One region of the Streptococcus hongkongensis genome, then DNA from elsewhere that is predicted to be linked to it. Evidence: predicted binding sites of a transcription regulator. Region 1 holds the regulator's gene; the other holds the start of a gene.

Region 1 (6,643 bases):
GAAGAAAAAACATTTGAAAAAATTACTAATCTGCGTGCCAAAGTAAATCAAGCTTCAACACCAGCTGAAACAATGCAAGCGTCTAATGAGTTGACAAGACAAGTTTCTCAATTGATTGCTGTTGCAGAAAATTATCCTGACTTAAAAGCGAATCAAAATTTTCTTAAATTACAAGAAGAGTTAACTAACACAGAAAATAAAATCTCATATTCTCGTCAGTTATTTAATAGCACTACTTCAAACTACAACACCAAATTAGAAACTTTCCCAAGTAGTCTTGTTGGAAAACTGTTCAACTTTAAAGCTAGTGAATTCTTACAAGTACCTGAAGCTGAAAAGGAAGTTCCAAAAATAACATTTGAATTTTAATAATTGTAACTCAAGTAGAAAGGAGGCTTAATGTTATACCAACAAATTTCTCAAAATAAACGTCGTACGATTATTTTAGTTATTGGATTTTTTGTCTTATTAACACTTATCGGAGCTGCTGCTGGTTATTCCTTATTTTCGAATTATCAATTAGGGATAGTTATTGCATTAATTATTGGTGCTATTTACGCCTTTAGTATGATTTTTCAATCTACAGCAGTAGTAATGAGTATGAATAATGCGCGTGAGATAACAGTTGACCAAGCACCAGATTTTTTCCATATTGTTGAAGATATGGCAATGGTTGCACAGATTCCTATGCCTAAGGTTTATATCATAGATGATCCATCATTAAATGCATTTGCTACTGGCTCTAGCCCGCAAAATGCTGCTGTAGCAGCGACAAGTGGCTTATTACAAGTGATGAGTCGTGAAGAATTAGAAGGCGTAATTGGCCACGAAGTTAGCCATATTCGTAATTATGATATCCGTATTTCGACAATTGCTGTCGCATTGGTTTCTGCCATTACCTTGATTTCTTCAATTGGAGGAAGAATGATGTGGTATGGCGGAGGCCGTCGAAATAATAATGGCCGAAATAATGACAATGGTCTCGGTATTATACTTCTGGTTGTCTCTATTTTGTCCTTAATTCTTGCTCCGATACTTGCTTCAATCATTCAATTAGCTATTTCTAGGCAACGAGAATTTCTTGCAGATGCTAGTTCTGTAGAGTTGACACGTAATCCAGAAGGAATGATTAAAGCATTGGAGAAACTAAACAATTCTCAATCAATGGTTAATTCAGTCGATGATGCAAGTGCAGCCCTTTACATAAATGAGCCAAGAAATAAAGAAAAAATTAGTTCACTTTTTAGTACTCACCCACCAATTGAGGAAAGAATCAAAAGGCTGAAAGAAATGTAGTATAACCTGACGGAAAATTTAATTTTTAAATAGCGGTTTAAAAGCTTGATTTTTCAATTCTTGAACTATTTATTGACAATTACAAAAAATAATAGTAAAAAATAATTAGATATTTATTAGGAGAAACAATGTTAGCAGTTTCAGAAATCAAAAAAAAACAAGAACCGAAACAGTTTGAAGTTACTTTGACAATTGATTCGGTCCTTAAAAACAGAAATCCGGAAATCATTGATATTCATGATGTTTATGCCAAAGGAACAGTATTATATGATCAAGGTTTATTCATTTTAGATTATAGTCTAGATTATACAATTGTTCTCCCTTCAAGTCGTTCGATGACGGAAGTTACTTTAACAGAAAAACAACATATTCAAGAATTATTTATTGAAGAATCTCATGTTTCCGAAAAAAAAGAAATGGTTGAAGAGAATCTCGTTCTTATTTTGACAGACCCCTTCATCAATCTTGAAGAGAGTGTTGTTGATAATATATTGTTAAGTATTCCTCTACAAGTATTAACAGAGGAAGAAAAATTATCAGAAAAATTCCCTGCAGGAGATGATTGGGAAGTCTTAACTGAGGAACAATATTTACAACTTAAAGAAGAAAATAATAAGGAAGCAAATCCATTTGCAAGTTTGCAAGGAATGTTTGATGAATAGTGTACTTCAATTATGAATAAAACTGAATCTTTAAGATTTTTGTAATTTTTTATTGAAATATTGAGTTGACTTTGGTATACTCTATACAGTATCTAGTAGTTCACTTTAAATTTCTCTTAAAACAAGGTCTAATAGGCAATTGGTGGATTTTAGAAAGTGAAATTTAATAGCAATGTCGTAGAGGCGAAAAAATAAAAAATAAGGCTTTTAATGTTCGAAATCTAATAGAACTTAGAAGATTAGGGATTGGTATAAATGACTAAGAAAATATTAATTGTTGAAGATGAAAAAAATCTAGCTAGGTTTGTTTCTCTTGAATTACAACACGAAGGTTATGAAGTAAGTGTTGAGGTAAATGGAAGAGAAGGACTTGAAACTGCATTAGAAAAAGACTTTGATTTAATCTTGCTTGATTTAATGCTTCCTGAAATGGATGGATTTGAAGTTACTCGTCGTTTACAAACAGAAAAAACGACTTATATTATGATGATGACTGCACGCGATTCTATAATGGATGTTGTTGCAGGTCTTGACCGTGGTGCAGATGATTATATCGTAAAACCATTCGCAATTGAAGAACTCTTGGCTCGAATTCGTGCAATTTTCCGTCGCCAAGATATTGAAACTGAGAAGAAAACTCCAAACCAAGGAGTTTACCGTGATTTAGTTTTAAATCCTCAAAATCGTTCAGTTAATCGTGGAGATGAAGAAATTTCACTTACTAAACGTGAGTATGATTTGTTAAACATTTTGATGACAAATATGAACCGTGTAATGACACGTGAAGAGTTATTATCAAATGTTTGGAAATACGATGAAGCTGTTGAGACTAATGTTGTTGATGTTTATATTCGTTATCTTCGTGGGAAAATTGATATGCCAGGAAGAGAATCATACATCCAAACAGTTCGTGGAATGGGCTATGTAATTCGCGAGAAATAAGATGCATATGAAAAATCAGGAATCAGGACAGTATAAAAAATCATTACCCAAAAGTTTATCAAATTTATTCTTTGTACTATTTTTCTGCATTTTTTCTGCCTTTACTTTGATTGCATACTATTCAACAAATTATTTTTTATTGAAAAAAGAAAAGCAGTCTGTCAATCAAACTGTTAATATTGTTAGAGTTCGTCTGTCACAGGTGGACTCTAATTTTTCAGTTGAAAATTTATCGGAAGTTTTATATCAAAATAGCAAAGAAAATCTAAAAAAAGATAGTTATAGTGGTAAAAATTTAGTCCGTAGTCGAAGAGATTTAACAAATATCTTAGACTCAAATCAAGAAATTTATATTTATAATACAAATAAACGGATGATTTTTACGACAGATGGGGAAGAGACTGCTAGTCCTCTAAAGGGACCGATTAATAGAGTTTTTGATGACCAAGCGAAAGGTCAGTACCGAGGGTTTTCGATTATTCAAAGGGTATACTCTAAAAAAACTGGAAAATTCCTTGGTTATGTCCAAATCTACCAAGATTTAGAAGACTATTTTGTCATTCGAGCAAGGTTATTAATCTGGTTACTTTTTGTTGAATTATTTGGAACAAGTCTTGCTTATTTCATTATTTATTTTTCAACAAGACGATTTCTAGAACCATTGCAAAATCTGCATGATGTCATGCGGACTATTTCTGAAAATCCTAATAATTTAGCTCTACGCTCAAAAATAAAATCGGGAGATGAAATCGAAGAACTTTCTACCATTTTTGATACCATGTTAGATAAGGTTGAAAATTATACTAATTTACAATCTCGTTTTATAAGTGATGTTAGTCATGAACTTAGAACTCCAGTGGCGATTATTAAGGGGCATATTGGCTTATTGCAACGATGGGGTAAAGATGATAGTGAGATTTTAGAAAAAAGTCTGAATGCTACTGCTCATGAAGCTGATCGGATGGCGATTATGATTAATGATATGTTGGACATGATAAGGGTTCAAGGTAGTTTTGATAGCCACCAAGATGATACGACTAATCTGGAAAGTTCAATTGAAACTGTTATTGGCAATTTCAAAGTTCTTAGAGAAGACTTTACTTTTAATTGGATAAATCCGAACTTGGATATTGAAGCTAGAATCTATAAGAATCACTTTGAACAAGCCTTAATGATTTTGATTGATAACGCTATTAAATATTCTCAATATGAAAAAGAAATCACAATCGATTTAAAATTTTATAGTGCTAATCAGGCTATTGTAACAGTAAGTGATAAAGGTGAAGGTATTTCGCAAGAAGATATTGAACATATTTTTGAACGTTTTTACAGATCTGATAAATCTCGTAATAGAACGAGTACACAGGCTGGACTTGGGATTGGCTTATCCATCTTACATCAAATTGTGGAAGGTTATAATCTAAATATGGAAGTGAAAAGTCAACTAAATCAAGGGTCAACTTTCGTTTTATATTTGCCTATTGTGGATCCATTTTAATTATTGAAATGAGAGTGGTACAAAAATCAGTAATTCCGTAGAAATTTGATTTTGTCGTCCCACCTACGCAAAGATGAGTAGGGCTGTAACAGTTGATTTTCAACGTATTAGAGCCCACTCAACCACTGCGTCATATAAAAACTAGAGTCTGAGAACAGTTTTCCCAGACTTGTTTTTTAGATAAAGATGAGAGGGCTAGTAATCGAGGATGAATATCCTTTTTTTTAGTTGCAAAATATGATAGAATAGAGTACTAAATTAATTTGATAGAATTGGGGTGTTTGCGTGCGTTGTCCAAAATGTAATTATAATAAATCAAGTGTTGTTGATAGTAGACAGGCCGAAGATGGTAATACTATTAGACGTCGAAGAGAATGTGAAAAATGTCATACACGATTTACGACATTTGAACGTCTAGAAGAACTCCCATTGTTAGTTATCAAAAAAGATGGTACTAGAGAGCAATTTTCACGGGATAAACTTTTAAACGGTGTCGTTCAGAGTGCCCAGAAACGACCAGTTTCTAGTACGGATATTGAAAATCTTATCTCAAGAATTGAACAAAAAGTGAGAGCTGATTATGAAAATGAAGTCTCTAGCGCAGCTATTGGCAATTTAGTGATGGAAGAATTAGCTGAACTTGATGAAATTACTTATGTTCGGTTTGCCAGTGTTTATAAGAGCTTTAAAGATGTTGATGAAATTGAAGAATTACTTCAGCAAATTACAACACGCGTTCGAGGAAAAAAGAAAAGTAGAGTGAATGATGAAACCCATTGATGAATTTTATTATGTCAAAAGTAATAAAATTTTATACAATTCCGATAGTCTAACAGCTGTCTATGGTCCCATAATTGGAAATGATGCTGTGATCTTATATCAGTACTTTGTTCAATTCTTTGATGATGCTAAACGCTCTCACAAATTTTCAGAAGTATTGAACCATCTGCAATTTGGAATGACACGCTTAGAAGAGGCATTGGTTGTTTTAACAGCAATGGATTTAGTGACATTTTATCAATTACCAGAAAGTTATGTCATTAAATTACAGGCTGCATTAGATAGAGAAGAGTTTTTACAAAGTCCTGTTTATAGACGTTTATTGGAGCAAAAAATTGGAGATTTAGCTGTTTCAGAAATGATTCCTGAAATTCCTAAGCATGCTCAAAACATTTCAAAAAAATTTTCCGATGTCTTTTCTTCGGATGTAACAGGTCAAAGTCACTCCCAATCGCATAAAAGACGACAGGGTCAATTTGATTTAGATAGTTTCAAACGATTAATGATTAGAGATGGCTTGCAATTTAGTAATGAAAAGGAAGCTATCATCGATCTCTATAGTTTTTCGGAACAATACAGTTTAAGTTGGTTTGATGCTTATCAAGTCGCAAAGGCGACAGCTATAAATGGTAAAATTTCACCCAGTCGTATGCATTTAAAACAATCACAGCCTACTGTGGCAGTATCTGAGGGTAGTTTTACGGAAGCAGAAAAAGTAATTATTAAGGCAGCGAAAAATGATACCGCTCTGCAATTTTTAGAAAAAATAAAAAAAGCCCGTCGTGCAACAGTTACTAAAGATGAGAGAAATCTTTTGTTGCAATTGGCAGAAATGAATTTTTTGGACGAAGTCATTAATGTTATGGTGCTTTATACTTTCAATAAAACGAATTCAGCAAATCTACAAAAAAATTATATTTTAAAGATTGCTAATGATTTTTCTTATCAGAAAATCGCTAGCGCCGATGAGGCTGTGTTGAAGATGCGTAGTTTTGAAGAACGTAAGCAACAAGGAACAAGCAAGGACAAAGCAAAGAAATCTAATGTTCCTGAGTGGAGCAATCCAGACTATCAAGAATCAACGACGCAAGAAGAAATGGAACAACTCAATCATTTCAAAAAAGAAGCTTTGGAGCGTTTGGAAAATCTCAGAAAAGGTGGTGACTAGATGGAAAAAATTGGTCAAACAATCGATAAAAAAGGCCATCTTGGGCGAAATAATGCAAATGAGCTAATCCAGGTGATTTTAGCTGATCCAGAAGTTGCTGAGTTTATTGCTAGTCATCAACTGAGTCAAGAAGAAATTAATTTGAGTTTGTCAAAGTTTAATCAATTTTTAGTTGAACGTGCTAAATTCAAAACAGCTGATCCATCATATATCGCCAAAGGGTACTCACCTATTTTGGTAATGAATGAAGGTTATGCTGACGTCTCATACAAAGAGACTAAAGCATTGATTGATGCT
Region 2 (6,643 bases), on a different contig from region 1:
TAACAAAAGGTTAGTAGCATAGAAAGAATTTAGAAATTGCAGTATTCCTACTATCTAAAAAAATGATGATAAGAGTGACTTGTCTTATAACATCAAATGGAATAAAACTAGTGATGAAGTGATCACAAAAAGATTATAACTTAAAAAAAGAAAGCAATTAAAAAAACAAGTAGATTAATTACTTGTTTTTTTAATTTTTAAAATAGATTTAGCATACTGTTTGGATTTGTTTCTATAGGCCATAGTTGTGATCATCGTCAGTCATCGATTTGACTGATCAAAGTAAGTAAGCATTACCGACTTGTGAGACTAAAAAGGTCTAGTGAACCTTTTTAGGTTTTTCTCACTCTTCTTTTCCGAAATCGTAATCAGATTCAGTCATGGCTTCTACTGAACCAAGGAGATAGCCATTACCCACTTGTGAGAAAAAGTCATGATTCGATGTTCCAGTTGAGATACCGTTCATTACAATCGGGTTAACATCATTAGCAGTATCTGGGAACAAAGGATCCTGACCGAGATTCATCAATGCTTTATTGGCATTATAACGAAGGAAAGTCATAACTTCTTCAGTCCAGCCCACTTGATCATAAAGTGTTTTCGTATAATTTTCTTCATTTTCATACAATTGATAAAGTAAATCATACATCCATTCTTTAAATTCTTCTTGTTTTTCTTCAGATAATTCATTGAAGCCAAGTTGGAATTTGTAACCAATGTAAGTCCCATGAACAGATTCATCACGGATGATTAATTTGATAATTTCAGCCACATTAGCTAGTTTATTATTTCCTAGGTAATACAGAGGTGTAAAGAAACCTGAGTAAAAAAGGAATGTTTCTAGATAGGTTGAGGCAACTTTCTTCTGTAAGGCATCGCCGTTTTCATAGATGTCGTTGATGATTTTAGCTTTCTTCTGTAAGAATTCATTGCTATTAGTCCAGTCAAAGATTTCTTCAATTTCTTTTTTGGTATTCAAAGTCGAGAAGATAGATGAATACGATTTTGCATGAACGGATTCCATAAATTGAATATTGTTCAAAACAGCTTCTTCATGTGGTGTACGAACATCGGCACGAATCGCTTCAACACCAGTTTCAGATTGCATAGTATCTAGAAGAGTTAGGCCACCAAAGACTTTTCCAACAAGGTCTTTTTCTTTGGCAGGCAATTTACGCCAGTCATCCAAGTCATTTGATAAAGGAATACGAGTATCTAACCAAAATTGTTCAGTTAATTTCTCCCATGTCGACTTGTCAATGACGTCTTCAATTTCATTCCAGTTAATTGCTTCATAATATGTAGTCATAGAAAAATGATCTCCTAAAGAGTAGTACAGTGCGTTACGAATAACGAGATAAACCAGTAGAACCGACCAAAGTCCTACTGGCAGAAATAATTTGTATCAGTAATGGTGAAACAGAAATACTTCTACGACAGTCGGTCGAAGTAATAGTGCTATAGCATCATTACTTCTTAACCAATTAAATCACACATGACTCACATTGGTTAGCGCCAACTTCTTCGCCATCGTCAGTGAATGTACGGATGTAGTAAATTGATTTAATCCCTTTATTAAAGGCGTAATTACGTAGAATTGAAAGGTCACGTGTTGTTTGTTTACTTTCAGATTTCCACTCATAAAGTTCCATTGGTAATTCACTACGTAAGAAGAGTGTTAGTGACAAACCTTGGTCAACGTGTTGCGTTGCGGCTGCATAAACATCAATAACTTTACGCATATCCATATCATAAGCAGATGTGTAGTAAGGAATGGTATCTGTTGACAGACCATTTGCAGGATAGTAGATTTTACCAATTTTCTTCTCTTGACGTTCTTCAATTCGCTGTGTTATCGGGTGAATTGAAGCAGAGCAGTCATTGATATATGAGATTGAACCATTAGGAGCGACAGCTAGGCGGTTCTGATGATAGAGACCATCTTTTTGAACAGCTTGACGTAAAGCCTCCCAGTCTGATGCCTGAGGAATAAAATGCTCCTTGAAAAGCTCTTTAACAAATTCTGTCTGAGGAACAAACTGACCAGTCACATATTTATCAAAGTAACTACCATCAGCGTATTTTGAATTCTCAAAGCCAGTAAATGTAGTTTTTCTTTCGCGAGCAATATTGTTCGATTCAACCAAAGTCCAGTAATTCATTAACATAAAGTAAATATCAGTGAATTCAACTGATTCTGGGCTACCATATTCAATATGATGTTGAGCCAAGTAAGAATGAAGCCCCATCGCCCCTAAACCAAAGGTATGTGCTTGCTGGTTACCGTTTTTAATTGTAGGCACAGCTTCAATTTGTGAAGAATCAGTGACAAATGTTAGTGCACGTGTCATTGCTTTGATAGAAGCACCAAAATCAGGAGATGTCATCATGTTAAGGATATTAGTTGATCCTAGGTTACATGAGATATCTGTTCCCATTTCAACAAATTCTTGAGCATCGTTGATAATACTTGGTTTTTGAACCTGTAGAATTTCAGAACACAAGTTACTCATGATTACCTTACCATCAACTGGATTGGCCTTATTAGCTGTATCAATATTGATGATATATGGATAGCCTGATTCTTGTTGTAATTTAGAAATTTCAGTTTCTAAATCGCGCGCTTTAATTTTTGTTTTTGAAATTTTAGGGTTAGCAACAAGCTCATCATACATTGCTGTAATATCAATGTAGTTATATGGAATACCATATTCTTTTTCCACACTATATGGACTAAAGAGATACATGTCATCATTATTACGGGCTAATTCATAAAATTTATCAGGAACAGTTAACCCAAGTGATAAGGTTTTAACACGCACTTTTTCGTCAGCATTTTCTTTTTTAGTTGATAGAAAAGAAATAATATCTGGATGAAATACATCTAAATAAACAACCCCAGCTCCTTGACGTTGTCCCAATTGGTTGGAATAAGAGAAGCTGTCTTCGAATAATTTCATGACTGGAACGACACCTGAAGCTGCCCCAGCATAGCCTTTAATAGGAGCTCCAGCTTCACGCAAGTTAGAAAGTGTAATACCAACACCACCACCAATTCTTGATAATTGGAGGGCAGAGTTAATTGAGCGACCAATTGAGTTCATATCATCAGTAACTTGAATTAGGAAACAAGAAACTAATTCTCCACGACGACTACGTCCCGCATTTAAAAATGAAGGAGTAGCTGGTTGATAACGCTGATTAATCATTTCAATTGCAATTGATTTTGCTAGTTCTTCATTACCATCAGCGAAGTAGAGCGCATTAAACATAACACGGTCTTCAATGCTCTCTAAATAATATTCCCCATCATTAGTCTTTAAAGCATATTGCTGATAAAACTTGTAGGCAGCCATAAAGGATTTGAACTGAAATTGCTCGTTTTTGATAATATCAGCAAGTTCTTCAATAAAGTCTTTTGTATACTTTTCAATAAATCCTGATTCAATGTAATCATGCTTTAAAAGGAACTCAATTTTCTTAGTAATTGAGGCAAAGGGTTTAGTATTTGGGATTACATTTTCTTCAAAAAAGGCTTCTAAAGCTTCTTTATCCTTATGTAGAGGGATTTTACCATCAACAGGACGGTTAATTTCATTATTTAAGCGAAAGTAAGAAATTTCGCCAATATCTTTTAAACTCATTCTCTTATGTCCTTAATTACTTGATTAGTTCTTTTAGTTTTGTGGGTTGGAATCCGGAAAAGACTGTGTCTCCCCTTTCGATTACTGGTGCAGAGGCAAATCCTAAACTTTTTACATAGTCAACTTTGTCAGGTTGCTCATCAATGTTGATTTCTTGATAAGTTGCTCCGTTTTGGTCAAGAAATTTTTTGGTCATTTTACATTGCATACAGTTATTTTTTGAATAAATTGTGATCATACTATCTGCTCCTTTAAATTATTCTCGGAAGAGAATTTCAATAATAATAGCATATAAAAATTGCATCTAAAAAGCAAGATTTTTCTCCGAAAAAAACACAATATTTTGGGGTTGATTATATTTATAACAACTATATATTGTGTAGCCGGGTGAGAATGGCGGAGTGACGCTGATAATCTAAAATTAATCAATTTTTTCTGTCAAATCATAAATTTAGGTTAACTAATTTTTTGCGATGAAAATAGACAATAATAGTTTTAACACAATTTTCTTATGATTGAGAAAAAATTTTGTAAAATCATCTAAACACTAGCGATTGTGAGAGTAAAGCTTGATCTATTAGAGTGAAATAAACATAATGAAAAATTGAAAAAAAAGCAGAAAATTAAATAGCTTTTTCCTCAGGCGATAGATTTAATCTTGAAAATTAAAATACAATATGCTATAATCACTTATTGTAAGGGTTATCATATGATGGCTCAAATATACACAACTATTAAAAGGAGAACCATACTATGGCTTCAAAAGATTTTCACATTGTTGCAGAAACAGGAATTCACGCTCGTCCAGCTACTTTACTAGTACAAACTGCTAGCAAATTTGCTTCAGATATCACTTTAGATTATAAAGGTAAAGCAGTTAACCTTAAATCAATCATGGGCGTTATGAGTCTTGGTGTTGGTCAAGGTGCTGACGTTACTATTTCAGCTGAAGGTGCTGATGCTGATGACGCAATCGCAGCTATCGAAGAAACAATGACAAAAGAAGGATTGGCATAAGAAAATGACAGAAATGCTTAAAGGAATCGCAGCCTCAGATGGTGTTGCAGTTGCTAAAGCATATCTACTTGTTCAACCGGATTTGTCGTTCGAGACTGTTACAGTCGAAGATACAAATGCAGAAGAAGCTCGCCTTGATGTTGCATTACAAGCTTCACAAGACGAGCTTTCTGTTATCCGCGAAAAAGCAGTAGATAGCTTAGGCGAAGAAGCAGCTTCAGTATTTGATGCTCATTTAATGGTGTTATCAGATCCTGAGATGATTAGTCAGATTAAAGAAACAATCCGTGCTAAACAAACAAATGCTGAAACTGGTTTAAAAGAAGTTACAGATATGTTCATCACGATTTTTGAAGGTATGGAAGATAATCCATATATGCAAGAACGTGCAGCTGATATCCGTGACGTTGCAAAACGTGTTCTTGCACACTTATTAGGGGTTAAACTACCAAATCCAGCTGCTATTGATGAAGAGTCTATTGTGATTGCACATGATTTGACACCTTCAGATACAGCACAACTTGATAAAAAATTTGTAAAAGCATTCGTAACAAATATTGGTGGTCGTACAAGTCACTCTGCTATTATGGCTCGTACTCTTGAAATTGCTGCGGTTCTAGGGACAAATGATATTACTAAACGTGTTCATGATGGTGATGTAATTGCTGTCAATGGCATTACAGGTGAAGTCATTATCAATCCTAGTGAAGAAGAAATTTCTGCCTTTAAAACTGCTGGTGAAGCATATGCTAAGCAAAAAGCTGAATGGGCATTGCTTAAGGATGCTGAGACAGTTACAGCAGATGGTAAACACTTTGAATTAGCAGCTAACATCGGAACACCAAAAGATGTTGAGGGTGTTAATGAGAACGGTGCAGAAGCTGTTGGTCTTTACCGTACTGAATTCCTATATATGGATTCACAAGATTTCCCTACTGAAGATGAGCAATATGAAGCATACAAGGCTGTACTTGAGGGAATGAATGGTAAACCAGTTGTTGTTCGTACAATGGATATTGGTGGAGATAAGGAACTTCCTTATTTTGACCTACCAAAAGAAATGAACCCATTCCTAGGTTTCCGTGCCCTTCGTATTTCTATTTCAGAAACAGGAAACGAGATGTTCCGTACACAGATTCGCGCTTTACTACGTGCATCTGTACATGGTCAACTACGTATCATGTTCCCAATGGTTGCTTTGGTTAAAGAATTCAGAGCCGCTAAAGCTGTATTTGATGAGGAAAAAGCAAAACTTGTTGCTGAAGGTGTTGCAGTTTCAGATAATATCCAAGTTGGTATTATGATTGAAATTCCTGCTGCAGCAATGCTTGCAGACCAATTTGCAAAAGAAGTTGACTTCTTCTCAATTGGTACTAACGACCTTATTCAATACACAATGGCTGCTGACCGTATGAATGAGCAAGTTTCATATCTTTATCAACCATATAATCCATCAATCTTACGTTTGATTAACAATGTTATCAAAGCAGCACATGCTGAAGGTAAGTGGGCTGGTATGTGTGGTGAGATGGCTGGAGATCAACAAGCTGTACCACTTTTAGTAGGTATGGGCTTAGATGAGTTTTCAATGTCAGCAACTTCAGTACTTCGTACGCGTAGCTTAATGAAGACTTTAGACACATCTAAGATGCAAGAATATGCACAACGTGCTTTAACAACATGTTCAACTGCAGAGGAAGTTCTTGAACTTTCTAAAGAATATTTATAATAAAATAGAAGGAGTTGGGTAACCAACTTCTTTTTGTGAACTAATGTTAACAATATTCAGACAATTGCCGTGTCAGATGTTTGAATTATCGTCAAAAAGTGATAGAATAGATGTATTATCAATAAAGGAGATAACATTTTGACTAAACAATACAAAAATCTTGTTAATGGTGAATGGAAACTTTCAGAAAATGAAATTAAAATCTATGCACCTGCAACTGGTGAAGAATTAGGTTCTGTTCCAGCAATGTCAA

What was found. The regulator NrdR, encoded in region 1, represses ribonucleotide reductase genes. The targets are predictions, from matches to a motif close to ACACNATATATNGTGT.
Region 2: nrdH (glutaredoxin-like protein NrdH) is a predicted target of NrdR. The motif match lies at 4,010-4,025, and genes of this name have one in related genera.

The regions. Positions count from the first base shown of each region.
Region 1 is NZ_JBRUGD010000008.1:18,941-25,583, forward strand. It holds gene ACVRZD_RS06115 (LemA family protein) at 1-369, shown strand, start outside; gene htpX (zinc metalloprotease HtpX) at 400-1,296, shown strand; gene ACVRZD_RS06125 (YceD family protein) at 1,425-1,958, shown strand; gene covR (two-component system response regulator CovR/CsrR) at 2,214-2,900, shown strand; gene ACVRZD_RS06135 (HAMP domain-containing sensor histidine kinase) at 2,908-4,398, shown strand; gene nrdR (transcriptional regulator NrdR) at 4,684-5,178, shown strand; gene ACVRZD_RS06145 (DnaD domain protein) at 5,162-6,346, shown strand; gene dnaI (primosomal protein DnaI) at 6,347-6,643, shown strand, end outside.
Region 2 is NZ_JBRUGD010000003.1:1,402-8,044, forward strand. It holds gene nrdF (class 1b ribonucleoside-diphosphate reductase subunit beta) at 344-1,309, opposite strand; gene nrdE (class 1b ribonucleoside-diphosphate reductase subunit alpha) at 1,485-3,644, opposite strand; gene nrdH (glutaredoxin-like protein NrdH) at 3,661-3,882, opposite strand; gene ACVRZD_RS02310 (phosphocarrier protein HPr) at 4,398-4,661, shown strand; gene ptsP (phosphoenolpyruvate--protein phosphotransferase) at 4,666-6,390, shown strand; gene ACVRZD_RS02320 (NADP-dependent glyceraldehyde-3-phosphate dehydrogenase) at 6,529-6,643, shown strand, end outside.